Regions from separate parts of the Burkholderia sp. JP2-270 genome, predicted to be linked through region 1. Evidence: predicted binding sites of a transcription regulator. Region 1 holds the regulator's gene; the other holds the start of a gene.
What was found. The regulator FliA, encoded in region 1, starts transcription of late flagellar genes. The targets are predictions, from matches to a motif close to CTAAAGTTTNNNNNNNNNNNGCCGNTA.
Positions count from the first base shown of each region.

Region 2: the regulator FliA is predicted to act here: its motif matches at 4,689-4,715, upstream of flgK (flagellar hook-associated protein FlgK).

Region 1 is NZ_CP029824.1:607,016-621,732, forward strand. It holds gene ahcY (adenosylhomocysteinase) at 138-1,556, opposite strand; S-adenosyl-L-homocysteine riboswitch at 1,589-1,716, opposite strand; gene DM992_RS02920 (RNA polymerase sigma factor FliA) at 1,793-2,527, opposite strand; gene DM992_RS02925 (MinD/ParA family protein) at 2,550-3,368, opposite strand; gene flhF (flagellar biosynthesis protein FlhF) at 3,361-5,142, opposite strand; gene flhA (flagellar biosynthesis protein FlhA) at 5,139-7,238, opposite strand; gene flhB (flagellar biosynthesis protein FlhB) at 7,320-8,525, opposite strand; gene DM992_RS02945 (DUF805 domain-containing protein) at 8,870-9,250, opposite strand; gene DM992_RS02950 (hypothetical protein) at 9,618-10,043, shown strand; gene DM992_RS02955 (VOC family protein) at 10,040-10,537, opposite strand; gene DM992_RS02960 (DUF3443 domain-containing protein) at 10,695-11,945, opposite strand; gene DM992_RS02965 (DUF2844 domain-containing protein) at 11,962-12,465, opposite strand; gene cheZ (protein phosphatase CheZ) at 12,728-13,459, opposite strand; gene cheY (chemotaxis response regulator CheY) at 13,461-13,856, opposite strand; gene DM992_RS02980 (chemotaxis response regulator protein-glutamate methylesterase) at 13,924-14,717, opposite strand, start outside.
Region 2 is NZ_CP029824.1:986,626-1,001,342, reverse strand. It holds gene DM992_RS04795 (solute carrier family 23 protein) at 1-1,121, opposite strand, end outside; gene flgL (flagellar hook-associated protein FlgL) at 1,386-2,627, opposite strand; gene flgK (flagellar hook-associated protein FlgK) at 2,650-4,632, opposite strand; gene DM992_RS04780 (flagellar brake protein) at 4,827-5,582, opposite strand; gene flgJ (flagellar assembly peptidoglycan hydrolase FlgJ) at 5,828-6,814, opposite strand; gene DM992_RS04765 (flagellar basal body P-ring protein FlgI) at 6,815-7,999, opposite strand; gene flgH (flagellar basal body L-ring protein FlgH) at 7,999-8,688, opposite strand; gene flgG (flagellar basal-body rod protein FlgG) at 8,710-9,498, opposite strand; gene flgF (flagellar basal-body rod protein FlgF) at 9,533-10,291, opposite strand; gene flgE (flagellar hook protein FlgE) at 10,311-11,552, opposite strand; gene flgD (flagellar hook assembly protein FlgD) at 11,580-12,320, opposite strand; gene flgC (flagellar basal body rod protein FlgC) at 12,376-12,801, opposite strand; gene flgB (flagellar basal body rod protein FlgB) at 12,844-13,332, opposite strand; gene flgA (flagellar basal body P-ring formation chaperone FlgA) at 13,537-14,717, shown strand, end outside.

The DNA of each region.
Region 1 (14,717 bases):
ATCTGTGCGATCAGCGGCCGCCGCCGGCCGACGCGCGCGCCCGAAGGCGCAACGCGAAGGCCGGCGATCCGGCGCCGTGCCGCCGCCGCACCGCGGGCCCCGCAGCGAGGCGCGCACGGCACGGCGGTGGCGGCGCATCAGTAGCGGTAGTGGTTCGGCTTGAACGGGCCGTCCTTCTGCACGCCGATGTACGAAGCCTGCTCGTCCGACAGCACGGACAGGTTCGCGCCGATGCGCGCGAGGTGCAGGCGCGCGACCTTTTCATCGAGATGCTTGGGCAGCACGTACACCTTGTTCTCGTACTCGCCGCCGCGCACGAACAGCTCGATCTGCGCGAGCGTCTGGTTCGCGAACGAGTTCGACATCACGAACGACGGGTGGCCGGTCGCGCAGCCGAGGTTCACGAGGCGGCCTTCCGCCAGCAGGATCACGCGCTTGCCGTCCGGGAAGATGATGTGGTCGACCTGCGGCTTGATGTTTTCCCACTGGTACTGGCGGGTCGACGCAACGTCGATTTCCGAGTCGAAGTGGCCGATGTTGCAGACGATCGCGTTGTGGCGCATCGCCTTCATGTGATCGTGGTTGATCACGTGGTAGTTGCCGGTCGCCGTCACGAAGATGTCGGCCTTGTCGGCCGCGTATTCCATCGTCACGACGCGGTAGCCTTCCATCGCCGCCTGCAGCGCGCAGATCGGATCGATTTCGGTGACCCACACGGTCGCACCGAGGCCGCGCAGCGACTGCGCGCAGCCCTTGCCCACGTCGCCGTAGCCGGCGACGACCGCGACCTTGCCCGCGATCATCACGTCGGTCGCGCGCTTGATGCCGTCGACGAGCGACTCGCGGCAGCCGTACAGGTTGTCGAACTTCGACTTCGTGACCGAATCGTTCACGTTGAACGCCGGGAACGGCAGGCGGCCGTCCTTTTCCATCTGGTACAGGCGGTGCACGCCGGTCGTGGTTTCTTCGGTCACGCCCTTGATGTGCGCGAGGCGCTTCGAGTACCAGGTCGCGTCGATGTCGAGATGCTTCGCGATCGACTTGTACAGCGCGACTTCTTCCTCGTTGGTCGGCTTCGCGATCACCGAACGGTCCTTCTCGGCCTTCGCGCCGAGGATCAGCAGCAGCGTTGCGTCGCCGCCGTCGTCCAGGATCATGTTCGCGAATTCGCCGTTCGGCCATTCGAAGATGCGGTGCGAGAACTCCCAGTATTCGTCGAGCGATTCGCCCTTGAACGCGAACACCGGCGTGCCGGATTCGACGATCGCGGCCGCTGCGTGGTCCTGCGTCGAGAAGATGTTGCACGAGGCCCAGCGGACGTCCGCGCCGAGCGCCTTCAGCGTCTCGATCAGCACGCCCGTCTGGATCGTCATGTGCAGCGAACCGGCGATGCGCGCGCCCTTCAGCGGCTGCTGCGCCTTGTATTCGTCGCGGATTTGCACGAGGCCCGGCATTTCGGTCTCGGCGATGTTCAGTTCCTTGCGGCCCCAGCCGGCCAGCGCCATGTCGGCGACGACGTAATCCTTGGAAGCTTGCGAATCGATAATGGCGTTCATCACGCCCTCCTTTCTAAAAAAGTTCTAGATTGGTGACGTGAGCGCCGTTCAGGAAGCGGGGCCGGCGCGACGGTCGCGAAACTCGCGCCGCACGGCTGCTTGGTGAAGCCTTCCGAGCCTGGCGGACGCAGAGTGGTCCGTCGCAACGCTCCTCGGAAAACGGGAGGGATTGTAGCAAATCGGCGCGCAAAATGCGCAAGCGCGCAGCGTCGGCGCGCGTTGCCGTGTGGAAAGGGTCAGGACTCCGCGCCGACCCACGCCTGTTCGCGCAGCCGCGCGCGCAGGCGCGCGACGGCCTGGCTGTGCAGCTGGCACACGCGCGATTCGCTCACTTCGAGCACCGCGCCGATCTCGCGCAGATTCAGACCCCGTTCGTAGTACAGCGACATCAGCAGCTTCTCGCGCTCCGGCAGCCGCTCGATCGCCTCGACGAGCGCCTCGCGCAGGTGCTCGTCGAGCAGCGCCGACAGCGGATCGGCGTGATCGACGCGATAGCGGTCGAGGAACGGCTCGTCGTCGGCCGCGCGGTCGAAATCCTCGTAGTAGATGAGCTGGCTGCCGTGCAGGTCCTGCAGCATCCCCTGGTATTCGTCGAGCGGCATGTTCAGGTGCTGCGCGATCTCGGTCTCGCTCGCCGAGCGGCCGAGATGCTGCTCGACCTGGTGCACCGCGTGCTCGACCTCGCGCGACGTCTTGCGCAGGCTGCGCGGCAGCCAGTCGTTGCTGCGCAGCTCGTCGAGCATCGCGCCGCGGATGCGCTGCGTCGCGTAGGTCTCGAACTGCGCGCCCTGGTCTTCCTTGTAGCGGCCGGCCGCGTCCATCAGGCCGATCATGCCGGCCTGGATCAGGTCGTCGAGGTCGACGCTCGCCGGCATCTTCGCGACGAGCTGCAGCCCGAGGCGGCGCACGAGCGGCGCATATTGCGCGAGCACGTCGGCCTGGGACATCTTTCCTTGAGCGTTGTACATCATGGCTCTCTCCTTCCGGTAGCGCTCACGCGGCGTGTGCCGCGCCCGCTTCATACGACGGCTTGCCGCCCGCGTGGACGGCGCGGTCCGCCCCCGAACGCGGGCGCATCGGCCAGTACAGCAGGTCGGCGGCAATCTGCCGGTAGTCGCGCGCGGCCGCCGCCGACGGGAACGCGTCGACCACCGGATGCGTCAGCTCGCGCGCATGCTCGACGAGCGGATCGGCGCTCACGCAGCCCGCGTCGGCGATCGACACGGTCAGGTAGCGGCTCGCGACGCCCGCGAGGTTGTCGAAGGCCGTCTTCGCGTCCGCATGGCTGCCGACGTGATTGGTCAGCACGCGGAACTGCGCGAACGCGTGCGCGAAATGCAGCCGCTTCATGCACGCGTACGCCTCGGTGATCGCCTGCGCGGCGACCCGCGTGACGACCAGCACGTCGTGCGCTTCGCGTGCGAGCGCCGAGAACGAGCCGTCGGCGCCGAGCTGTGCGTCGACGAGGACGATGTCGGCCGGGCCGTCGATGAAGTCGCTCAGTTGCGTGTCGCTGTAGCCGGCGCGCGCGAGCCGCGCGGCCGCGCACAGGCCGAAGCCCGCGGCCACCCGCGTGCGCTCGCCGTCGCGCAGCCACGCGCCCGCGAGCGTCGCGCTGGCCGAATGCACGTCCGCGCGCTCGTCGACGACGAGCACGTCCTTGCCGAGCGACGCGAGCGCCGCCGCCAGGTTCACGGTGGTGGACGTGCAGCCGACGCCCGCCGGCCCGCCCGTCACCGCGACGATGCGCGACGCGCGCCCGGCCAGCAGGCGCCGCAGCCCTTCGGCCTGGTCGATGATTCGTTTATCCAAATCGCACCTCGTGCAGCTCGGCGGTGGAACGTGCGGTCAGTGCGGAGAGCAGCGTCGGCATGTCTTCGTCTTGCGGCACGAAGGGCGAGCCGTCGCGCGGCACACAGAACGCGCTCTTCAGCAGGAACCTGGTCGATGCGACATACAGGTTTTCCGGCACCTTCTGGCCGGTCGACACGTAGTGGACCGGCAGCTTGTAGCGGATCACCGTGTCGAGCACGCCGCCGAGGTGGGTCGCCTCGTCGAGCTTCGTGAGGATGCAGCCGGCCAGGTCCGGATGCTCGCCCGCGCTGCGGTACGCCTGCACGACTTCGTTGAGCGTGTCGCCGTGGCTCGTCGCGTTGAGCAGCAGCAGGCGCTGCACCGGTGCGTTCGCGCCGTGCAGCATCGCGATCTGGTCGGACACCGCGCGGTCGCGCTGGCTCATGCCGATCGTGTCGATCAGCACGATGTGCTTGTTGCGCAGTTCGGACAGCGCGAGCGCGAGATCGCCCGCATCCTTCACCGCGTGCACCGGCACGCCGAGGATCTTGCCGAAGATGCGCAGTTGCTCGTGGCCGCCGATCCGGTAGCTGTCGGTGGTCAGCAGCGCGACCTTGCTCGCGCCGAAGCGCATCACGCAGCGCGCGGCCAGCTTCGCGGTGGTGGTGGTCTTGCCGACGCCCGTCGGCCCCATCAGCGCGAACACGCCGCCGCGCTCCATCAGCGCGTCCTCGCAGTCGAGCACCGGCAGGTTCGCCGCGAGCACCGACTGCGCCCATTCGGCGGCCTGCTCGAAGGTCTGCGCGCCGTCGCCGGACGGCAGGTTGTCGACGAGCATCCGCACGAGCTGCGCGGACAGGCCGGCCGCGAACAAGTGCTTCGTCAGCGCGCCATGCACGGCGCTGCGACGCTGGCGGTCGTGCCACATCAGGCTGTCGAACTGCTCTTCCATCATCCCGCGCAGTTCACCGAGCTCGTGCATCACCGTGTCGTTGACGATTCGTTCGACGCGCGACTTCACCGCATCGGCCACCGCGGCGGCGGTATCGGCGGACAGGCGCGTGCGCTCGGCCGCTTTCGCGGCGTTCGCGGCGCTCGTGTCGGGCTTGCGCGGAGCAGCGGCCGGCATCCGGCGTTCGGCATCGCGCACGATGTCGCGTGCCCAGTCGGGCGACGATGCGCTTGCAGCGCGCTGCGGCGCGGGTGCGCTCGCTTGCGGCGCGGCAGCCGTCGCCTGCGTGCGCGCGATCAGCGCGTCGCGCTGCTGCGTCAGGCGCTTCGCGTGCTCGACGAGCCACGGCGCGGGTTCGGAAGCGGGGGCCGGCCATCCGGGGGCCGGCCGTCCGGGGGCCGGTGCGGCGGTCGACGGCGCTGCCGCAGCCGTGGCGTCCGCATCGATCGTCGAAGGTTGCGTCGCCGTCTCGTCCGCGTCGTCCGTTTCTTCCGCTTCGGCGCTTGCACCGAACACCGACGAGAACACGTCCGGTAGCCCGCCGGCGCCCGCCGCATACGGATTGACGCCCGGGCGCGCGAGCGCGGCGCCCGGGCGCGACACGATGCCCGGCACCGCGGCGGCCGGCACGGATTCCGGCACGCGCGGCGCGGTGATCCGCGGCCGTGCGGCGGCCGGCGGCGTTACCGCGGCCAGGTCCGAATCGGCGAGTGCGACGATTTCGACGCTGCCGTCATCGAGCGTGCGGTTCGACAGCACGACCGCGTCGGCGCCGAGCGCCTCGCGCACGAGACGAAGCGCGTCGCGGCTCGTTGCGCCGGTGAATTTGCGAATGTTCAAGCGGAACCCCCGATGACGTTAACGACTTTGATCGTGCGTGTGTCCGGCACTTCGGCATACGACAGCACTTTCAATTGCGGCAGGCTGCGGCGCAGGAAACGCGCGAGCATCGCGCGCAGCGCGTGCTGCACCAGCAGCACGGGCGGCAGCCCGAGATTCTGTTGACGCAGCATCGCTTGCTGCGTGCCGGTCAGAAGGTTGTGCGCGAGGCCGGGTTCGAGGCCCGGATTCGCGCCGGTGGCGAGCGCCTGCGACAGCACACGCTCCAGATTCGAGTCGAGGCCCATCACCTGCATCTCGCCCGCGCCCGGATACCACTGCTGCGTGATCGCGCGGCCGAGCGAGAGCCGCACCGCGGCGGTGATCTCGAACGCGTCGCCGCGGCCCGCATGTTCGGACACGGCCTCGAGGATCGTGCGCATGTCGCGGATCGGCACGCCTTCCTCGAGCAGGTTCTGCAGCACCTTCTGCAGCGTCGTCAGCGAGATCGTCTTCGGCACGAGGTCCTCGACGAGCGTCGGCGCGTCCTTGCCGGTGCGCTCGACGAGCGCCTGCACTTCCTGGCGGCCGAGCAGTTCGGCCGCGTGCTGGACGACGAGATGGTTCAGGTGCGTCGCGACGACCGTGCTCGCGTCGACCACCGTGTAGCCGTACACCTGCGCCTGTTCGCGCAGCGCGACGTCGATCCACACGGCCGGCAGCCCGAACGCGGGATCCTGCGTCAGGGCGCCCGGCAGCGCGGCGGTCACCTGGCCCGGGTTGATCGCGAGCCACTGGCCAGGGAACACTTCGCCGACGCCGATCTCGACGCCCTTCAGCGCGATCCGGTACCCGTTCGGCCGCAGTTCGAGGTTGTCGCGGATATGGATCACCGGCGGCAGGAAGCCGATTTCCTGCGCGAATTTCTTGCGGATGCTCTTGATGCGCTTGAGCAGCTCGCCGTCGCTGTTCTTGTCGACGAGCGGGATCAGCCGGTAGCCCACTTCGAGGCCGAGCGGGTCGATCAGCTGCACGTCGTCCCAGGTCGCCTCGTGGCTGTCGGACGGCAGCACGGCGGGCGGCGCGATGTCGGTCACGTCGCCGGCCGCCTTGCGGGCCGCCGCGCGCTTCGTCTGCGTGCGGGCCAGCCAGATCGCGCCGCCGCCGAGCGCGAGGAACGCGAAGTGCGGCATCCCCGGGATCAGCCCCATGATCACGATGATCACGCCGGTGATCGTCAGCACGCGCGGGTTCGTGAACAGCTGCCCGGTGATCTGCGTGCCGATGTCCTCGTCGGTCGCGACGCGCGACACGATCACGCCGGCCGCGGTCGAGATCACGAGCGACGGGATCTGCGCGACGAGGCCGTCGCCGATCGTCAGCAGCGTGTAGTTGGTGCCGGCCGCCGCGAAGCTCATGTCGTGCTGGACCACCCCGACGATCAGCCCGCCGATCACGTTGATCGCCATGATGATCAGGCCCGCGATCGCGTCGCCGCGCACGAACTTCGACGCGCCGTCCATCGACCCGTAGAACTCGGCTTCCTGCGACACGGCCAGGCGGCGCTTGCGCGCCTGTTCCTCGTTGATGAGGCCGGCGTTCAGGTCGGCATCGATCGCCATCTGCTTGCCGGGCATCGCGTCGAGCGTGAAGCGCGCGGACACTTCGGCGATCCGCCCCGCACCCTTCGTGATCACCATGAAGTTGATGATCATCAGGATCACGAACACAACGATGCCGACCGCGAAATTGCCGCCGACGAGGAAGTGGCCGAACGCCTCGATCACCTGGCCGGCCGCGTCCGGGCCCGTGTGGCCCTCGAGCAGCACGACGCGCGTCGACGCGACGTTCAGCGACAGGCGCAACAGCGTCGAGAACAGCAGCACGCTCGGGAACGCCGCGAAGTCGAGCGGCTTCATCGTATACATGCTGACGAGCAGCACCATCACCGACAGCGCGATGTTGAACGTGAACAGCAGATCCAGCAGCAGCGGCGGCAGCGGCAGGATCATCATCCCCAGGATCATGCAGATGAGGACGGGGCCCGCGAGTGCGCGCAGGTTGGTGCCCGCGAACGGGTTCGTGCGCTTCGCGAACAGGCCGGTCGGGGTGCTCATGCTGCCTCCCGCCGGGCCGCCCCTAGGGAGGCAGCCGCCCCTTGGGGGGCAGCGAACGAATGTGAGCGTGGGGGCTAATCATCACGAGGCTCCTTGCGTGCCTTGCTTGCCGAGCGTGTCCTCGGCTTCCTCGCGTTCATCGTCGGCGGGCACCGACGTGCCCTTGTCGAGTTCGGCCGGCACGTCGAGATCGACCGGCACCGCGGGGAACGCACCGCCTTCCGAACGGAAGCGCTTGAGCTGGTAGACCCACGCGAGCACTTCGGCGACGGCCGAGTACAGCGAGCCGGGAATCTCGCGTTCGAGTTCGACGTTGTGATACAGCGCACGCGCGAGCGGCGGCGCCTCGAGCAGCGGCACGTTGTGCTCGGCCGCGAGTTCGCGGATGCGCGCGGCGACGAGGTTCACGCCCTTCGCGACGACCTTCGGCGCGCGCATCTCGCCGTCCGTGTATTGCAGCGCGACGGCGAAGTGCGTCGGGTTCGTGACGACCACGTCGGCCTTCGGCACGGCCGCCATCATCCGGCGGCGCGCGATCGCGCGCTGCTGCTGGCGGATCCGCCCCTTCACGTGCGGATCGCCTTCGTTCTCGCGATGCTCGCGCTTCACTTCTTCCTTCGTCATGCGCAACTTCTTGTTGTACTGCCAGATTTGGTAAGGCACATCGAGCGCGGCGACCACCAGCATCCCGGCGACCGTCGTGCCGCAGCACACGGCGACGAGATGCAGTGCGTCGGGCAGCGCCGCGCCGAGCGGCTGCGTCGCGAGGCCGAGCAACTCGTCCTTGCTGCGCCAGATCGCGATGCCGCCGATCCCGCCGACGACCAGCGTCTTCGCGAGCGACATCCCGAGCTGGATCGGCCCCTGGATCGAGAAGATCCGGCCGAGGCCCGAAATCGGGTTCAGGCGGTCGAACTTCAGCTCGAAGGTCTTCTGCGAGATCAGCCAGCCGCCGAGCGCCATCGGCGCGAGCAGCGCGGCGAGGCCGGTGAGCACGAGGATCGGCAGCAGCGCGGCGAAGCCTTCGAGGCTCGCGCTGCCGGCCGCCGACAGCATCCGGTTCGTGTCGAACGCGGTCGCGCGATCGAACGTGAACGCGCCGCGCAGCATCGCCTGCAGATGCGCACCCGACGGGCCCGCGAGCAGCCACGCGCCGTAGAACCCGGCCGCGAGCAGCGCGAACGAAGCCAGTTCGCGCGAACGCGCGACCTGCCCCTCCTCGCGCGCCTTCTCGCGGCGCCTGGGAGTGGCGGCTTCGGTCTTGTCGAGATCGCTCTCGTCTGCCACGGGGCCTCCAGTCGGGTACGGCGGAATGCCGCTTTCCAGTGACACCGATTATTCATGGAGGCGTCAAACGCCGATCGGTCGAGCAAAGCCGGGAAAGGGGGGTATTTCGGGGAATCGGGCGAGCCGGTGCGAACGAGGCCGGAAGAGGGACGGAGCGGCGCGCGACGTGGTGCGATGCGGCGGAAAAGCACGGCGATCGGCGCAACGGTGAAGCGCGGTTCCCGGCAAGGTTCCCGGGCGGGACGGTGGCGGAATGAAGCGGGGAACGATGAAGCGGAGAAACGGAGAGAAACGGGGAAGTCAGGCCCCGACGCGACGGCGCCGCGCGTCGGGGCAGGCGGCGCTCAGACCGACGGGATCGGATCCGAGCCGAAGCGGTTCGGGCCTGCGGTGCCGCGCGAGCACATCCACACGAGCAGCAGGATGGGGCCGACGACCGGAATGAGCCCGAGCAGCAGGAACCAGCCCGAGCGGCCCGTATCGTGCAGGCGGCGCACGCTGACCGCGATGCCCGGAATGATCAGCGCCAGCGAAATCAGGAAGATCGCGCCCAGCAGCAGCAGCGCGATCAGGCCCGCGTCGCGGCCGATCGCGCCGATCACCTGAGCGACGACCGAAAGAATGCAGCTCAGCAGCGCGAAATACCAGTATTCGGCACGACGCGCACGGCCTTCGAATTTCGCGTATTGATTGAGTACGGAACGAACAGCCTCGGAAAAATTCATTTTATTATCCTCCTGTTTTATATTGACGACCCCGGAAACAACGCGGGAATTATATGTTCGAATTTCGACAGGCTCCATCTCTTTTCACATGCCGGCCAAGCGAAAACCCCGTCGCACTGGCGTGAAAACGGGTGCCATAGCGTAATGCGGCGCCACCGGCTTGCATGCCGCGTCATTTTAATAGTCTTGAAGACCCGACAAAAACTACAACCGAATATAATCCGGCATTTGATTACAACCAAATGAATTCCGACTCGATCGATAATCGATCCAGTCGTACGACATTCGATTTTCCGGCCGACCGGCATGACGCGAGCGCGCCAGTCGCGCTACCCTTCGCCATTCCCGATCCCGCTCGCATCGCGCCGTGCTCCGTCATCCGCTCGCTCCGCTGCTGTCGCTCGCCTGCGCGCTCGCCGCCGGCTGCGCCAGCACGCCGGGCACGCCGGGTACGCCCGACCTGCCGCCCGGTGCGCAGGCGCCGGGCGCGCCGCATCCCGGCACGATCGTCGTGCGAGATGCGTGGAACGGGTCGACGCAAACCTGGCGCGCACAGGATGTCACCGCGAGCGTCGCGTTCCGCTGTTTCGACGCGCATGGCGAACCAACGGAACGCGCTCGCGCGGCCTGGTGCGTGCCGGTCGTCGAGATCGAATCGGTGTCGGTCGATGCGGGCGGGCGCGCCGTCGCGCCGGCCGCCGCCGCGCGCATCGAAAGCACCGCGTACGGGCCCGGCCGCCGCTTTCTCGACCATACGACGGCGGTAAGCGCCAGCCTCCGGCCTGGGCCCTAACCGGCCGCCGCCCGCTGCAGCGCGCCGAGATCGAGCTTCTTCATCGTCATCACCTGCGCCATCACACGCTCGGCGCGTGCCGGATCGCCCGTCATCAGCTCGGACATCTGCACGGGCACGACCTGCCACGACACGCCGAAGCGGTCGCGCAACCAGCCGCACTGCTGCGCACGCTCGTCGCCGCCTTCGGACAGCCGCGCCCAGTAGCGGTCGATCTCGTCCTGGTCGCGGCAGTTGACGACGAACGACACGGCCGGCGTGATCTGAAACACGGGGCCGCCGTTCAGCGCGACGAACGCCTGCCCGTCGAGCTCGAACGCGACCGTCATCACCGTGCCCTCGGCCTGTCCGGACGCGTGCGCGCCGGCCTTGCCGTAGCGCGCGACGTGCACGATGCGCGCGTTGTCGAACACCGACACGTAGAAACCGGCGGCCGCCTCGGCGTCGCGGTCGAACCACAGGAACGGCGTGATGCGTTGTATGCGCGGGCTCATGGCGCTGTCTCCTCGATGTCGTGCCGGTGCCGGTCTTACATCGTAGGCGCTGCGCGCGCGCACGGCGGCGATCCGATCCGTAGTTCGCGCGCGGCCTCCTGACAAAAAAGAGGGGGCGATCGCTCGCCCCCTCTTTGCTGCCTGCGATCGTGCCGCGTCAGAACGCGACGAAAGGCGCCGCGCCGCCGCTCGAGCGCTTGTCCATCCCGAAGTAGATCGTCTTGCCGTAGAAATGCGGCATGCCGATGTCGAGCCATCCCGGCGAACCGAACGGGCCCGCGATGTCGTTGAACGCGAACGTCGACGCGTTCGAGAACAGCGTATCCGCGTTCGCGACGGGCATCGACACGGTGCCGCTCGCGCTGTTCTGGCCGGTCAGCGTCGCCGTATAGGTGGTCGTGGAGGACGGGCAGTAGAACTGCGTGTTCCTCGAACAGACCGCCTGCGACGAATCGTTGAAGAAATACGCGTTCGAACCGGTATCGAAGAAAGCCGTCACCGTGCTGCCGAGGAACGACGCGCTGACGTCGCCCGTCGTGGTCGACGTCATGACGGTAGACGCGCCGAGCCCGTTGTTGCCCTGCGTGCCGATCCCGAAGATCAGCTGGCCCTTCGCGCTGGCCTGCCCGCTGCTCGAGATGTTCGGCATCTGCACGATCACGCCGTTGTTATCGGTCGCGAAGTGATGAACCGGGTTGGCCACCTGCTGCGCGACCGGCACGAGCGCGACCGCGCAGCTCGCATTGCCGTTCGGGCACGCGTAGTAGTTGTTGCTCGACGAAGTCGACGTCGCGCAGGTCGTGCCGCAGTCGACCGGCGCCGGCCCGATGCCGAGGATCCCGTTCGCGCCGAGCGCGCTCGCCGAGTTGGCCGACGCGCCGCCGTTCGTGCACGAGCTCGGCACGTTCGTCGTGCCGAGGTCGCCGATGATCTGCACGGGCAGCGAGTTCGCCTGTTCGGTACCGATCGACAGGTCGACCGTGCGCACCGAGCCCCACGTGTAGCTCGACACGAACTTGCCGCACTCGGCGACCGGCGCGCCGCCGCTCGTCACCTGCGGCAGGTTGCCGAGCACGCCCGACACCGCGCTGCCTACGAGCCGCAGCCCGTAGGACGCGGTATCGACGAGCACGTTGTTGACCACCTGGCAGTTCGACGTGCCCGGCACGCAGACCTTCACGTTGACGGTCGGGATGTTGATCACGTTCGCGACGCCGGTGCCGACGGTGATGACGGCCGTGTTCGCGGTATTGCCGTCCGACACGCTCGAACCGTTGCCGTTACTGCCGCCGTTGTTGCCGGAACTGCCGCCGTCATCGCCGCCGCCGCATGCCGTCACGAGCACGGCCGTCGCGGCCGCGAGGCCCAGCACGCCGAGCCAGCGCTTGAATGTACGAGGAATTCTCAAGATCGCTCTCCCGCTGTCACTGGATGTCGTTGCCGGCGAGGCCGGCAGGCAGTGCCGCCGGCAGCCACGCCTGGCCCGAGAAGGCGCCCATGTGGCCGCCCGTCCGGATCACGAGGCCGCTCGTGTCGACGGACACGGGCGCGCGCCAGCCGCGCGCCGCGTGCGCCGCCTGGACGCCGGCGGTGTACTGCGGGAAATAGCTGCCGAGCAGCGACGCGAGATCCGGCATCGTCGGCCCGCGCCATGCGAGGCCGAACACGCTGCCGGCGGCCGACGTGTATTCGTGGATGACGGTGCCCGATCCGAGCGTGATCTCGCGGACGGTATAGGCCGCCGTGCTCGTCTGGACGCCATCGGCCGAACGCATCGCGCGCTGCATCGCACGCACGGTTGCAGCCCGATCGTCCGCCGGCGGCGACATCGGCGCGCCGCCCAGTTCCGCGTGTGCGTGGACGGTCCACAGCACACCCATTGCAGCCGTCGCGCGTGCTACGGCCCAGCCCAAGCGTTTCAGCTTCACGTTCCCCCCCAAGGGACTGGCTTCGTTGCCGGCGGCGCAGCCATCGTGCCCGCGCCGCCGGCCAACATATGAAATCGTACGAATGACGCTCCGTTACTGCTGACGCGTAGTATGCCTGCTGAGTGTGTCGAAGTGTCAATTCGACGCAGCCCGAACAGGGTGCGCGCGTGCGCGGCGAGCGAGGGAAAACGTGGAGGGAACGGCGTGACGCGCGCATCGGGCAGCCCCGCGAAACGGGGTGCGCCGACGCGCTGCAGCAAGATCAGAAGCCCAGGCTCGCGAGCAGGTCGTCGACCTGCCCCTGGTCCTGGACCACGTCGGACTTGCCTTCCGGCGCGATCTGCGGGCCGTTCAGCAGCGACTCGGGGCTGCCGGTCGCGCTCATCTGCTCGGCCGCCAGCGCGGCCGCGGTGGCCGCGAACTGCTCGCGCCGCTCGGGCGCGATGTTCTCGACGAGCACGGTAAGGAGCTGCTGCTCGATCAGGTAGACCATGTCCATGATCTTCTTGATCACCTGCCCGGTCAGGTCCTGGAAATCCTGCGCGAGCATGATCTCGAGCAGCTGCGCGCTGGTCGCCGACGTCGACTCGGGCAGCGTGCGCAGGAACGCGCGCGTGTCGTCCATCAGCTCGCGCACTTCCGCGTGCTCGATCGGTGCCGCATACCACTGCGCCCAGCGCGTGTCAAGCGCCTCGGCCTCGTTCTGGATGCGCTCCTGCATGGGCTTCGCGATCTCGATCGCGTTCAGCACGCGCACGGCGGCCTGCTCGGTCATCGTCGCGACGTAGCGCAGCCGGTCGCGCGCGTCGGGCACGGCTTCCGCCGCGCGCTCGACATGCTTGTCGAGCCCGAGCTCGCGCATCGAATCGCGCAGCGCGCGCGTGACCTGGCCGATGCGCGCCAGGATCCGGTCGCTCGCGAGATCGGCGCCTTCGGGGTGGCTGTCAGCGGCGAACCCCGCGCCGGCGAGCGCCGCATGGATCGGCTCGTTCACGTCAGCTCCCGGTCTTCGCCATCTTGTCGATGATCTTGTTCAGCTTCTCGTCGAGCGTGGCAGCCGTGAACGGTTTCACGACGTAGCCGCTCGCGCCCGCCTGCGCGGCCGCGATGATGTTCTCCTTCTTCGACTCGGCCGTGACCATCAGCACCGGCAGGTGCGTGAGCGTCGCGTCCGCGCGGATTTCCTTCAGCATCGCGAGGCCGTCGAGGTTCGGCATGTTCCAGTCCGAGATCACGAAGTCGAAGCCGCCGCCGCGCAGCCGCGCGAGACCGGCCGCGCCGTCCTCGGCCTCGTCGACGTTCGTGTAGCCCAGTTCCTTGAGCAGGTTGCGGACGATCCGGCGCATCGTCGGGAAATCGTCCACCACCAGGATTTTCATGCTCTTGTCCATCGTCGTTCCTTTCCAGATTCGTTTCCGTCGGGACGCGTATCGTGGCGCGCGCCCCGTGGCATTCCATTCACACGCGCTGCACGCGGTCGCCCATCGTCGCCAGTCGCGCCATCACGCGGCGGCTCATGTCGGCGAGCGGCGCAACCTCGTCGGCACCGCCGAGCGCGATCGCCTCGCGCGGCATCCCGAACACGATACAGCTCGCTTCATCCTGCGCGAACGTGTAAGCGCCCGCGCGTTTCATTTCCAGCAGGCCGGCCGCGCCGTCACGGCCCATCCCGGTGAGGATCACGCCGATCGCGTTCTTGCCCGCGTGCGTCGCCGCCGAGCGGAACAGCACGTCGACCGACGGGCGGTGACGGTTCACCGGCGGCTCGTCCGACAGTTGCGCGATGTAGTTCGCGCCGCTTCTCGCGAGCAGCAGGTGCGCGTGGCCCGGCGCGATGTACGCGTGGCCCGGCAGCACGCGCTCGCCGTGCTCGGCTTCCTTCACCGCGATGCGGCACAGGCCGTTCAGCCGCTGCGCGAACGATTTCGTGAAGCCGGGCGGCATGTGCTGCGCGATCAGCACGGCCGGAGCATCCGGCGGCAGCGGCGTCAGCACTTCGCGGATCGCCTCGGTGCCGCCCGTCGACGCGCCGATGATGATCAGCTTCTCGGTACTGACGAGCGGGTTGTTGATCATCGGCGCGGCCGGCTGGCTGTCCGCCGTGCGCGCGGCGGCCTGCGGCTGCGGCGCCTGGCGCACGCGTGCGCGCGACGCAGCACGGATCTTGTCGGCGAGCTTTTCCGCGTAGTCGAGCATCCCGTCGCGAATCCCGACGCGCGGCTTCGTGACGAAATCCACCGCGCCGAGCTCGA
Region 2 (14,717 bases), 380 kb from region 1:
ACGCCCCAGATCCGCGCACCCGTCACCGCGATCAGCCCGAACACGACGATCGACACGCCGCCGAGCACCGGGCCCGGAATCGTCTGGATCACCGCGCCGAATTTCGGCGAGAACCCGAGCCCGATCGCGATCAGCGCGGCGACCGCGAAGACCAGCGTCGAGTAGATCCGCGTGACGGCCATCACGCCGATGTTCTCCGCGTAGGTCGTGACGCCCGTGCCGCCGACGCTGCCCGACACGATCGTCGCAAGGCCGTCGCCGATGAATGCGCGGCCGACGTAGCGGTCGAGGTTGCGCCCCGTCATCGCGCTGACGGCCTTGATATGGCCGAGGTTCTCGGCGACGAGGATCACCGCGACCGGCGCGAGCATCAGCATCGCGTGCGGGTCGAACACCGGCGTCCGGAACACCGGCACGCCGAACCACGCGGCATGCGCGACGATCGCGAAGTCGATCGGCTTGCCGAGGCCCATCCCGTTGGTCGCGATCGCGTAGATCGCGTACGCGATTGCAAGCCCGACGAGGATCAGCAGGCGCTGCATCATCCCGCGCGCGAACACCGCGACGCCGCCGACGCAGAGCACCGTGACGAGCGCCATCACCGAGTCGAAGGTCGATGCCGATACGCCCTTGACCGCGATCGGCGCGAGGTTCAGCCCGATCACCGCGACGACCGCACCGGTGACGACGGGCGGCATCAGCGTCTCGATCCAGCGCGTGCCGATCGCCTGCACCAGCACGCCGAGCGCGACATACACGACGCCGCACGCGACGATCCCGCCGAGCGCGACCGGGATGTTCGGGTTCGGGCCGCTGCCGCCGTAGCCCGTCACCGCGATCACGAGGCCGATGAACGCGAAGCTCGAGCCGAGGTAGCTCGGCACGCGGCCGCCGACCAGCGCAAAGAACAGCAGCGTGCCGATGCCCGACATGAAGATGCACAGGTTCGGGTCGAAGCCCATCAACAGCGGCGCGAGCACGGTCGAGCCGAACATCGCGACGACGTGCTGCACGCCCATCGCGACCATCTGCGGCCACGGCAGGCGCTCGTCGGGGCCGACCACGCGCGACGCCGCGCCGGTCGATTGCACCCGCCAGCGCGGGAAGTAGGAATCGGACATGGGGAAAGCGCTCCTGTCGGTCTGTCGCCGGCTGCGGAGGGCGCGCCGGTCTGGAATCTGGCGCGAGTTTACGGAGCGGGAATCGGGCTGGCAAGCGGACTCACACGCGGGGCCGACGAGCGCGCGATGCGGCTTGCCGCATGCGCGAACCGGTGCGCGGCCGCGCGGCCCGGTGCAGCGGCCGCCCGTGCGTTGCGCGCGGACGGCGGATGGCGCAGGCGGCGATGCAAGCGTGCGCTCACATCGTCGCCGGCGCCCCGTGCATCAAGGGTTGATGTACTGGAACAGCGACAGGTTCTGCAGCTGCGCGTAAGCCTTCTGCGAGCCCGTCAGCGCGTTCTGCATCTGCAGGAACTGACTGATCGTCGTCACCATGTTGGTGCTGGTCAGGTCCGACAGGTTGCTGGTCGTCTGCAGCGCCGCCGTCTGGTTGACGGCCTGCATCGCCTTGACTTCCTGCTCGCGGCCGCCGACCGACGCCTGGATCGTCGTGACGTTGCGCATCGTGTTGCCGAGCTTGGTCGAGCCCGTCATCAGCGCGTTGGTCAGCGCCGCGCCCGCCACCGCATTGGCCGTCACGGGCGTCTTCAGCGCCGAGATCACCGCATCGAACGTCGAGAACACGTCGGAGCCGCCGCTCGCCTGCGGCGCGGGCTCGACCGCGAACGTGTCGCCGGCGGCCGGCGTACCCGACACCGCCACCGTCATCCCGCCGCCGAGCGAGATCGCCGAGCCCGTCGAATAGGCCTGTGCCGGCGTGGTGGTCGGCGGGCTGGCCGTGTTGTCGGTCACCGTGTAGGTCGGCGCGGCGGCCGTACCGCCGAACTGGATCGTGAACTGGTGGCCGTTCGTCGCGACCGACGGGTTCGTCACCGTGACCGCGCCGATCGTGCCGGTGCCCGTGTTGGCCGCGCCGGCCGACGGCACCGGCGAGCTGCCGATCGCCGACACCGACATGAAGACGGCCGAGCCCGTGTCGCCCTGCGACACGCTGCTCGAATCGGCGATCTGCACCTGGCGCGTGCCGGAGTCGCCGACATAGGTGACGCTGCCGCTCGGCGTGGTCGTAAACGGTGCCGCCGAATTCTTCGTGCCGGCGAACAGGTAGTTGCCCGCGCCGTCGTTCGTGTTCCCGAGCGTCATCAACTGGTCGCGGTAGCCCTGCAACTGCGTCGCGAGCGCCGAGCGGTCGCTGTTCGACAGCGAACCGTCGCCGGCGCGCACGAGCAGCGTCTGCGCGCTCGTCAGCACGCTGCTCACGTTCTGCAGCGTCTGGTCCTCGGCCTGCAGCGAAGCGAGCGCCGTGTTCTGGTTGGTCGCGTACTGCGACAGCGTCGCCGACGTCATCGACAGCTGCACGGCCTGCGCCGCGCCGACCGGGTTGTCGGCCGCCGTCTGCAGGCTCACGCCGCTCGATATCTGCTGATACAGCTGCGCGAGCTGGGCCTGCTGGTCGTTCATTTGTGAAACGTTCAGCTGGAAGAACTGGGCGCTGGAAATCCGCATCGCTTGTATTCCTCGAATCCGGTCAGTTGAACAGGCCGAGCACGGTCTGGAACAGCGTCGCCGCCGTCTGGATCACCTTCGCGTTCGCCTGGTAAAGCTGCTGGTACTGCATCAGGTTCGCCGCTTCCTCGTTCTGGTTCACGCCCGACACCGACTGCTGCGCCTGGGTGATCTGGCCGACCAGCGCGGTTTGCGCGGCGCTCGACGATTTCAGCTGGGTCGTCGTGTTGCCGATGCCGTTCACGTAGCTCGCATACGCGCCCGTGAGCGTCGCCGTGCCGTTGCCGAGCGCCTTCGCATTGACGAGCTTCGACAGCGCGAGCGCGTTGGAGCCGTCGCTGGTGCCGCCCGCATACGGCCCGATCGTGAACGAATCGCCGGTCGCCGGCGCGCCGGACAGCGTGACGCGCACGCCGTTGAGCGCGCCCGCGGCGGTCCCCGACATCGTCATCGTCGCGCCGGCCGCCGGGTCGTACGGCACGGTGTCCGTCGGGTTGTTGATGGTCACCGTCGTCGGCGGCGTGGTGCCGATCGTCACCGTGGTGCCGACCGGGAAGCCCGTCAGCGTCTTCGCGGTCGCGTCGTAGGTCAGCTTGGTCGTCGGCACCTGGTAGCCCGCGGTCACCCCGCCCAGCGTGATCTTGCCCGTGCCGGTGTTGGTACTCGCCGCCGACGTGACGGCCGGCGACGCGGCCGCGATCGCCGAGCTGCTGGTCGTCGCGAGGCCGAAGCCGTTCAGCGCGCCGCGCGTCGGCAGCACGGTGAACTTGTCGCCGGCGTTCATCGAACCCGACGCGAACGAGAAATTCAGCCCGCCGAGCGAGACCGGCATCGGCCCCGCCTTCTGGTCGACCATCGCGCCGCTCGCGCGGTCGGTCAGCGTGTATTTCGTGCCGTCGTAGGACAGCGTGTAGTCGCTCGTCGTCGGCTGCGACGCGTTGGCGAACGACACGGACAGCGACGCGTTGCCGGTATTGCCCTGGTTCGAGTACACGGTCGGGGACGGCGTCGTGAACAGGTTGCCGCCCGGATTGCCCGACAGATCGATGCCGAGCGCGTTCTGCGCGTCGACCTGCGCGGCGAAGCTGGTCGCGATCGCGCCGAGCTGGGCCTGTGCGGGGTCGAGCGTCTGGCTGCGGAACGCGAGCAGGCCGCCGAGCGTGCCGCCCGACAGCGACGAATCGGGCAGTGCCTGGTTCGGCCCCTGCGGGTTCGCGCCGGCGATCCCCTGCGACACGACGGTCAGCTCGCTCGGGTCCGACGGCGACGTGACGGTCGCGAGCTGGTAGCCCTTGTCGGCGACGACGAGCGGCTGGCCGCCCGCGAGAAACACGCTGTAGCCGCTGTCGTTGCGCACGACCTGCACGCCGGCGAGGCTCGACAGGTTCGACACCGCGAGGTCGCGCTGGTCCATCAGCTGGTTCGGCGGCTGCCCCTGGCTGCTCGCCGCCGAGATCTGCTGGTTCAGCTGCGCGATCTGCGCGGTGTACGTGTTGATCTGCGACACGGTGCTGGTGAGCTGCGCGTTCACGCTCTGGCGCAGCGCGTCGTACTGCTGGCCGGCCGCGTTGATCTGGTTGGCCAGCGTCTGCGCATTGCTGATCGCGGTCTGCCGCACCGACGGGTCGGACGCGTTGTTCGCGACGTTCTGCAGCCCGGTGAAGTAGCTCGTGATCGCGGTCGAGATCCCCGCCGTCGGGCTGCCGATGTAGTTGTTCAACTGCGCGACGAGCGTGTACCACGTCGACAGCGCGCCGCCCTGCGTCTGCGCGGTGTTCTGCTGGTCGCTCAGGTACTGGCTGTACTGCCGCTGCACGGTGACGGTGTTCACGCCCTGCGGCATGTAACCGCTGCCCGTGTACTGGCCGCTCGCCTCGGCATAGACGGGCCGCTCGACCGAATAACCGGGCGTCGCGGCGTTGCTGATGTTGTTGCCGGTCGTCGTGAGGCCCCAGAGCGCGGCATTCAGGCCGCTGACGCCGAGGTTCATGAGTGAGTTGGACATGCGCGATCCTGATGAGCCGGCCGCGCTGCGGCCGCCGGGTTGCGTAACTCCCGGTATAACGGCCGCGAATCGAAAAAATTGAGAGAAAAATGCACGCGCGGCGCGCGGGTGCGCATCGCTGGTCGGAGCGTCCGGCCGGCGGGGCCGGCGGCGGTGCGCGGGCGGCCCGTGCAGGGCCGGCGGCCGCGTGCGCGTCAGGCCCGCGCGAGCGAGCGGCGCTTCATTTCGAGCTGCGTGATCAGCCGCTGCAGCGTGTTCTCGGCGCTGCCCGGCAGCGACATGTAGCGGAAGCCGAGCTGGTAGCGCCGCGACCCGTTCGGCATCTGCGTCGAGCGCTGCGACACCAGCTGCAGGTCGAGCGACAGCTTGCCGTGGCCGGTCAGCTCGAGCTCGACTTCGGGCAGCAGCGTGCCGACCTCGAGCGCCTCGACGCGTTCGTCGGCCGTGCGCAGCCCCACGCCGCCGAGCGACAGGTTGTGCACCTCGAACAGGAAGCTCTCGCCGTCCGGCAGCTTGCCGCGGCACAGGAACGGATCGACGATCGGCGCATCGACCCGGAAATATTCACGGCGCTGGATGCACATCAGGACTTCGGGGAAATCGGCGACGAACGCGGGCAGCCCCTCGTAGCGCGTCTCGCGCGGCGTGCCCGTGGTGAATTCGACGCGCACGCCCTCCGGCGAAGCCGCGAACGTGCAGTGCGACGCGCCGAGGATGCCGGCGTTCTGCTCGGACAGCGCACCCCAGTCGAACGTGAACGTCCGCGCGCCGACGTCGACCTCGAGCAGGCGCGTGACGAGCTGGCCGCCCGGGTACTGGACGGTCAGGAAATCGCCGCGGTTCACGAGGTTGCGCAGCTGCACGCCGATTTCCAGCGGATTGCGGCGGGCATAGTCGGGCCCGGAGTGGCCTGCATCCAGGCTGGGGTCCGTCGACGTTTCGATATTCATGGCTAGCCGGTCTTTCTTGTCATGGGCGCCCGGGGCACCCGGCGCGCAGTAAAACCGGGCCAGAACGGGGGCCCGGTCGCAGGTCTCTCACACTTAGCGGCAGTGCTGACCGAAAGTTTAGATCGATTTGCCGATTTTTTTCGCGCAAACGTTGAAACCGCGCGCGGCGGGCTGCCGGGCGCGGTCCTGAGAGGGTAACTGACGATGGGCCGGAGCCTGTTATCGGCGGCGCAGGCCCTGGCCCGTCAGCCGATCTGCTGCATGATCGAGATCAGCTTTTTCGCGTAGTTCGGGTCGGTCGCGTAACCGGCCTTCTGCATCCCGTGCGCGAAGCCTTCGACGCTGCGGCTCGCGCTCAGCACGCCCGAGTAGCGCGGATTGTTCTTCAGCAGGTTCGCGTAATCGGTCATCGCGTGCTCGTACGAGTCGTATGCGCGGAATTTCGCGACCACGCGGCGCGGCGTGCCGTTCACGTACTCGGTCGTCAGCGCCGACACCGTGCGGCCCGTCCAGCCCTTGTTCGCCTTGATGCCGAACACGTTGTAGCTGGTCGAGCCGTCGGCCGCGCGGATCTCGCGCTTGCCCCAGCCCGATTCGAGCGCCGCCTGGCCGACGATGAAGCGCGCCGGGATGCCGGTCGACGCGCTGGCCGCCTGTGCGGGAGCCGCGAGCCGGTCGACGAACGCGTCGGCGTCCGGCGCGCCGCTCGCGCCCTTCAGCGGCGGCGTCAGCGCGCTGCCGGCCGAGTAGCCGCGCGCGCCGGCGAGCCCGCCGTTGTTGCCGGCCGCGTTCGCGTACGCGCGCGCCATCGCGTTCATCGCTGCGAGGCTGCCTTCGTTGCCGGCCGTGCCGAGACCGCCCGCGCCCAAGCCGCCCGCGCCGACGCCGGCCGCCGTGTCGCTGCCCGCGCCCACGCCCGCATTGCGCAGCAACTGCTTCATCAGCGCGTCGGCGACGCCGATCCCGCGCGTCGACATCTGCTGCGCGAGCTGCTGGTCGAGCATCGACGTGTACATCTTCGACGTATGCGAATCGAGCAGCCCGCCGTCGGGCGTCGCGTCGCGCATGCTCTTGAGCATCATCTGCGTGAACATCGCGTCGAACTGGCCCGCGACGGCCTTCGCGCCGGCCTGCGGCGACTGCTTCGCCTGCGCGCGCAGCGCGTCGAAACCCTGCACGTCGAGCGCGAAGCGCTGCGTGAGATCGTTCGCGTTCGGAAGATTCGCTGCCATTTAGATGATCTCCAGGTCCGCGCGCAACGCGCCGGCCGCCTTCATCGCCTGCAGGATCGACATCAGGTCCGCCGGCGTCGCGCCGAGCGTGTTCAGCGCCTTCACGACGTCGGCGAGGTTCGCGCCGGCCGTCACCATCTTCAGCGCGCCGTTGTCCTGCTTGAGCTGGATCTGCGACTGCTGCGCGACCACCGTCTGCCCGTTCGAGAACGGCCCCGGCTGCGACACGACCGGCTGCGTGTTGACGACGACCGACAGGTTGCCGTGCGCGACCGCGCAGCTCTGCAGCGTGACCATCTGGTTCATCACGATCGAGCCGGTGCGCGCGTTCAGGATCACCTTCGCCGCGGCCTTGTCCGGGCTCACGTCGAGGTTCTGCAGCCGCGCCATGAACGCGACCTGCTGCGCCGAGTCGGCCGGCGCCGCGAGCTGGATCGTGCGGCCGTCGAGCGCCGTCGCGGTGCCCGGGCCGAAGCTCGAATTGACCGCGGACACGATCCGCTGCGCCGTGCCGTAGTCCATGTCGTTCAGTTGCAGCTGCAGCACGCCGTTCATCTGCGCGATCGCGTTCGGCACCGAACGCTCGACGATCGCGCCGCCGACGATCCGGCCGGCCGCGAGCTGGTTCACCTGCACGCGGCTGCCGTTCGCGCTGGCCCCCGCGCCGCCGACCGCCATGTTGCCCTGCGCGAGCGCGTACACCTGCCCGTCCGCGCCCTTCAGCGGCGTGAGCAGCAGCGTGCCGCCGCGCAGGCTCTTGGCGTTGCCGAGCGACGACACGGTCACGTCGACCGCCTCGCCCGGCCGCGCGAACGGCGGCAGCGTGGCGGTCACCATCACGGCCGCGACGTTCTTCAGCTGCATGTTGTTCAGCGACGACGGGCCGCCGTTGGCCGAGCCGTTGTTGATCGAGATGCCGAGGTTCGCGAGCATGTTCGCGAGCGTCTGTGTCGTGAACGGCGTCTGCATCGTCTGGTCGCCCGTGCCGTCGAGACCGACGACGAGGCCATAGCCGATCAGCGGGTTGTCGCGCACGCCCTGGATCTGCGCGAGATCCTTCAGGCGTTCCGCGTGCGCGGGCGCCGCGCCGAACACGCAGGCCGCGGCCACGAACGCGACGGCGAACCGCACGAAGGCTTGCGCGCGGGACGACGGGCGGTTGGACAGGGTCGTCTGCATCGTCATCACCACGGCGCGATGTTGAGGAAGAAGCGCTGCAGCCAGCCCATCGTCTCGGCTTCGTTGATGTAGCCCTTCGACGAATATTCGATCTTCGCGTCGGCGACCTGGGTCGAGTAGACGGAGTTCGCGCCCGAGATCGTGTTCGGGTTGACGACGCCCGAAAAGCGCACGAATTCGTTGCCCTGGTTGATCAGCATCTGCTTCTCGCCGCTGACCACGAGGTTGCCGTTCGGCAGCACGTTGGTGACGGTCACCGTGATCGTGCCGTTGAACGTGTTCGCCGCGCTCGCGCCGCCCGTCGCCGCGAACTTGTTGTTGCCGGCCGCCGACAGGTTCGCCTTCGCGAACAGCCCGCCGAGGAAGCCGGCCGTCGGCACGTTGAAATCGGTGTTGCCCTGCCGGTTCGTGTTCGCGCCCGACGATTTGGTCGCGTTGATGTTTTCCGCGATCATGATCGTCAGGATGTCGCCGACGTTGCGCGGCCGCTGATCCTCGAAAAGCGGCCGCCCCGCGTAGCCGGGGTTGTAGATCGAGCCGGGCGCCTGCATCGACATCGGCGCTGGCGGCTGCGCCGTCATCGGCTGCTGGATGATCGGATCGCGCGGAATCTGCGCGCAACCGGCGAGCGCCGCCACCGCGACCGCGCACGCGGCGCGGACGGTGGCTGACGGGAGGAGGCGAACCTGCTTCATGGCGACGACGGGGTGTTCCGGTTAGCTCTTCATCTGCGTGACGGTCTGCAGCATCTGGTCGGACGTCGTCACGGCCTTGCTGTTGATCTCGTAGGCACGCTGCGTCTGGATCATGTTGACGAGCTCCTGCACGACGTTCACGTTCGACGCTTCGACATAACCCTGGTTGAGCACGCCCGCGCCGTTCAGCCCCGGCTGCGACACGTTGGGCGCGCCCGACGACGTCGTTTCCGCGAACAGGTTCTCGCCCTTCGCCTCGAGGCCGGCCGGGTTGATGAAGGTCGCGATCTGCAGCGAGCCGATCTGCACCGCGTTGCCCGAGCCCGGCTGCGTGACCGACACGACGCCGTCCTTGCCGATCGTCAGCGACTGCGCGTTCTGCGGCACGGTGATCGCCGGCAGAATCTGATAGCCGCTCGACGTGACGAGCTGGCCCTGCGCGTTGGTCTGGAACGAGCCGTCGCGCGTGTACGCGTTCGTGCCGTCCGGCATCAGCACCTGGAAGAAGCCCGCGCCGTTGATCGCGACGTCCTTCGAGTTGCCGGTCTGCGTGAGGCCGCCCTGCGTGTACAGGCGCTCGGTGGCGACCTGCTGCACGCCGGTGCCGAGCTGCAGGCCCGACGGCAGCTCGGTCTGCTGCGTCGAGTTCGCGCCGGGCTGGCGGATCGTCTGGTAAAGCAGATCCTCGAACACCGCGCGCGACGCCTTGAAGCCGTTCGTGCTGGTGTTCGCGAGGTTGTTCGAAATCACGTCCATCTGCGCCTGCTGCGCATTCATGCCGGTGGCGGCGATGTAGAGCGAACGGTTCACTTGTCGATTCTCCTGCGTGGGCTGGCGCGGGCGCTCAGCTGAAGTTGAGCAGCTGGTTCGCCGTCTGCTCGTTCTGGTCGGCCGTCTGGATCAGCTTCGACTGAAGCTGGAACGCGCGCGCGTTGTCGATCATCGCGACCATCGCGGTCACCGGGTTGACGTTGCTGCCTTCGAGCGAATTCGGCGTGACGACCACGTTCGTGTCGGCGTCGGCCGGATTGCCGTCGGCGGTGCGGAACAATCCGTCGTTGCCGCGCGTGAGCGTGGCCGGATCGGGATTGACGAGCTTCATCTGGTCGACGATCGCGACCGCCGTCGGCGGGTCGCCCGGCATCAGCGCGGAAACGGTGCCGTCCTTGCCGATCGTCACCTCGGCGTTCGGCGGCACCGAGATCGGGCCGCCGTTGCCGATCACCGGCAGGTTGCTCGCGTTGACGAGCTGGCCGTTCTCGTCGACGTGCAGGTTGCCGGCGCGCGTGTACGCCTCGCCGCCGTCGGCCGTCTGCACCGACAGCCAGCCGGCGCCCTGCACGGCGACGTCGAGCGGATTGCCGGTGCGCGTGATCGGACCCGGTGCGTAGTCCGCGCCGGGCGTCGACGCGAGCACGTAGGTGCGCGTCGTCGTCGGGTCGATGTTGCTGCCGTCGCCGAAATTCATCGGCACCGCGCGATACGTCGCGAGCTGCGCGCGAAAGCCCGTCGTCGATGCGTTCGCGAGGTTGTTCGCGACGATCGCCTGCTGGTCGAGCGACTGCGACGCGCCCGTCATCGCCGTGTAGATCAGTCGGTCCATGGCTGCCGGTTATCCGCGCTTACAGGTTGATGAGCGTCTGGTCGACGGTCTGCTGCGTCTTGATCGTCTGCGCGTTCGCCTGGTAGTTGCGCTGCGCGGTGATCAGGTTGACGAGCTGCGACGTGAGGTCGACGTTCGAGTTCTCGAGCGCGCTGCCCTGCAGCTTGCCGTGGTTCGTGCTGCCGGGCGCCGAGATCTGCGGCACGCCCGATGCGGAGGACTCCGCATACTGGTTGCCGCCGAGGTTCACCAGCCCGTTCGGGTTGTTGAAGTTCGCGAGCGCGATCAGGCCGAGCACGGCGGTCTGGCCGTTCGAGTAGTTGCCGGTCAGCTTGCCGTCGGCGCCGATCGAGTAGGTCGTCAGCGTGCCGCTCGCGTAGCCGTCCTGCGCGAGGTTGTTCACGCCGTCCTTGCCGCCGTACTGCGTCGTGCCGGTCAGGTCGAGCGTAAGGTTTTGCGGCGTCGCCGAGCCGTCGGTATTCGGCACGGTGAACTGGAACTGGCCGAGCGACGTGGTCGGCCCGCCCGCGCCCGGCAGCGTCGTGCTCTTGATCGCGCCCGACGTATCGAACGTGACCGTGCCGAGATCGGTCGTCGCGCCGCCCTGGACGCCCGCGTACGCTTCCCACGTGCCGGCCGCCGACTTCACGAAGTACATGTTGACCGCCTGCGAACCGCCGAGCGAGTCGTACACCTGGACCGACGTCGAGTAGTTGTAGGTCGCGGTGTCGGTCGCGCTGAACGGCGTCTTGGCCGGCACCGTGTCCTGCGAGTTCAGGTTGAACTGGCCGGTGATCTTGGTCGTCGCGGTCGGCGCGATGTTGGTCGTCGGCGCCTGCAGCGGCACGGTCTGCGCGGTGTTGATCACGCCGCCCGAGACAGCCGCATAGCCCATCAGGTTGCGGCCTTGCGAGTCGACGATGAAGCCGTTCTTGTCGCGCTGGAACGTGCCGTCGCGCGAGTACGTCGTCACGCCGTTGTTCGACATCTGGAAGAAGCCGTTGCCGTTGATCGCGACGTCGAGCGACGAGTTCGTCGTATTGATCGTGCCCTGGCCGAACTGCTGATTCACCGACGCGAGCGTCGTGCCGATGCCGATCTGCGTATTGACCGACGTCGCGACCGAGTTCGCGTACATGTCGGCGAACTGCGCGGTGCTCGACTTGAAGCCGACCGTGTTCGCGTTCGCGATGTTGTTGCCGATCACGTCGAGCGCGTTCGATGCGCCGGCGAGGCCGCTCAGACCCTGTTGATAACCCATTTCGGTCTCCGTTTCGGGGAAGCTGAATCAGTTGGACGTAGTGCCGCCGGATGACGACGTGTTCGGGAAAATCGACGCGACCTGGGTGAGCCCCACCGTCGTGCCGTTCGACAGCACGAGCCCCGCCGTGCCGTCAGCCTGCTTGATCACGCTCTGCACCTGCGCGGCCGCGAGCGTCGTGGCCGCCTGCGGCGTGCCCGCGCTGTTGGTATACGACGCGCTGATCGTGTACTTGCCGTCCGGCAGCGCATTGCCCGCCGCGTCGGTCGGCGTCCAGTTGAACGGCACGGTGCCGGCCGACTGCGCGCCCGCGTTGATCGTGTTCACGACGGCGCCCGCCGAGTTCTTCACGGTGATCGTCAGGTTCGACACCGAGCTCGCCAGCGACACGCCGAACGGCGACGCCGCACCGCTCTTCACCGCGACGGCGTTGCCCGGCGCGAGCACGTTCGTGCCGATCAGCAGCGCGGCCTGCGTCTGCTGGCCGGCCGTGAGCTGCGTCGACAGCGACGTGAGCGACGTGTTCAGCTGCGCGATGCCGCTCACCGTGTTGATCTGCGCGAGCTGCGACGTCATCTGCGAGCTGTCGACCGGGCTCGTCGGATCCTGGTTCTGCAACTGCGTGACGAGCAGCTTCAGGAACGTCGCCTGCAGGTCGCTCGCCGATGTGCCGTTGGTCGACGACACGCTGTTGGTGTTCATCGTGTCGGTCGGCAGGGTCGACACGTTCGTGCCGTTGCCGCCGATCGTCGTGCTGGAGGAAGTCATCCTGGGTGGCCTTCTATCGGAACTGTCGGGTCTGTAAGGTCGGTCGGCGCGCGGCTCACGAGCCGATCGTCAGCGTCTTGAGCATCAGCGTCTTCGCGGTGTTCAGCGTCTCGACGTTGGCCTGGTACGAGCGCGACGCCGAGATCATGTTCACCATCTCCTGCACCGGGTCGACGTTCGGCATCTGCACGTAGCCGTTCGCGTCGGCGGCCGGGTTCGCCGGATCGTAGGTCGACTTCATCGGCGACGGGTCGTCCATCACCTTCGTCACGCGCACGCCGCCCACGCCCTGGCCGGACGCGGTGCGCGCGCCGCCCATCGGGTCGGTCGCGAACACGACCTGCTTGGCCTTGTATGGCTTGCCGTCGGGGCCGGTGGCGCTGTCGGCGTTCGCGAGGTTCGACGCGGTGACGTTCAGGCGCTGCGATTGCGCGGACAGCGCCGAACCGGCGACGCCGAAGATGTTCATCAACGAAGGCATGGAGGCTCCTTGTGCTTGTGCGCGGGTCCGGAAGCGGCGCGCTTACGAGTTCGTCGAGATCGCGGCGATCATGGCCTTGATCTGCTGGGTCATCACGGTCATCCCGGTTTCGTAGTGCAGCGCGTTGTTCGCGAACTGCACGCGCTCGACGTCGAGATCGACCGTGTTGCCGTCGAGCGACGGCTGCAGCGGCATCCGGTACTGCGCGCGGCCGTAGTCGTCGGCCGGGCCGCCCGTCGGGATCAGCTTCGCCGTGCCGGCCATGTGGCCCGGCGCCGTCGACACCATCGACATGCCGCTCGTCACGCCGGCCGGCTGCGTCATCGGCAGTTGCGCGGCGTTGCTCGGCGCGAGGCCGCCGTTCGTCTGCTTCAGCGAGCGCGCGAGCGTCGACGCGAAATCGACGTCGCGGGCCTGGTAGCCGGGCGTGTCGGCGTTCGCGATGTTCGACGACAGCAGTTCCTGCCGGTAGGCGCGCACGTCGAGCGCCTGTCGGCCGAACGCGAATTCCGCATCGAGTTTGTCCAGCATGTGTGCGTCTCTCCGTATGAAGCGCTGCACGCCCCTCGCGCCGGATAGCGACCCGAGAGGCTTTTTTCCATGACAGCGATGGTAGGCGCCGCACGCAACCGGCAATCGGGCGAATAACGCGGCAAAGCCCCCCTCTATTCATCGTTTGCGCGGCGGCGCCGCTCCCTAGAATGCAAATCGGATCAACGGATCGAGGACACGGCGATGACCGGCAACGCACTTCGCGGCAGGAACGGGCGGCTCACGCACGTCCGGCGTGCGTTTGCGCTCGCCGCGGCGCTGTGGATCGCCGCACCGGCCGCACACGCGGACGACGGGACGATCGTGATTCCCGGACGCGGCGAGACGGCCGAAACCGCGCTCGCGCACGCCAATGCGGCGAGCGGCGGGCAGTTCGGCGGGAATGCGGGGATGGGTTCGGGCACGGCGCCGGACGCCGGGCGCGCAACGGCCGGCACTGCCGGTGCGGCCGCTGCCGGCTATGCGGCGCCACCGGCGGGCGCGATGGTCGTGACGAACGTTCCGCCGCCGTCCGCACCGGTAGCCGCTCCGGCCCCCGTCTACGCAGCCGCTCGTGCGAACGCGGCCTACGGCACGCCGCGCGCCGCCGATCCCAGCGCCATTGCGACGGTCATCGCCGGGACGGCCGAGCCCGCGTCGAATCCCGCTCGGCCGGCGCCGCAGGCAGTCGCCGCGCGCATGGCGGCGGCCCGCGCCGCGTCAGCCGCGCCGGCGCCGCGCACGCCGGCGGCTTCCGCCAACCCGGCCCAGGCGGCCCCCGCGGCCCAGAGCGCGACGCCGCCCGGCCAGCAGGACCCCGACTCGATCCGGCGCGCGGCCCTCGCGTTCCTGCAGCAGCAGATCGCGGGCCTGCCCGGCAAGACCACGGCGACGGTCACGACCGCGTTTCCGCGCGGGCTCGCCGCGTGCACGACGCTCGAGCCGTTCCTGCCGACCGGCGCGCGCCTGTGGGGCCGCACGACGGTCGGCGTGCGCTGCGCGGGCGAACGGCCGTGGACCGTCTACCTGCAGGCAAAGGTCACCGTGCAGGCCACCTATTACGTCGCCGCGCGCCAGATCGCGCCCGGCGAGCCGCTGGGCGCGGCCGACCTGGTCGCGCGCGACGGCGACCTGACGGTGCTGCCGCTCGCGGTGATCACCGATCCGGCGCAGGCGGTCGGCTCGACCGCGCTCGCGCGCATCTCGGCCGGGCTGCCGCTGCGGCAGGACATGCTGAAGAGCGCGGCGTCGGTGTCGGCCGGCCAGACGGTGCGGGTCGTCGCGGCCGGCCCCGGTTTCACGATTTCGGCCGAGGGCAGCGTGCTCGCGAATGCGGCGCCCGGGCAGTCGGTGCGGGTACGGATGGCGGCGGGCCAGATCGTCAC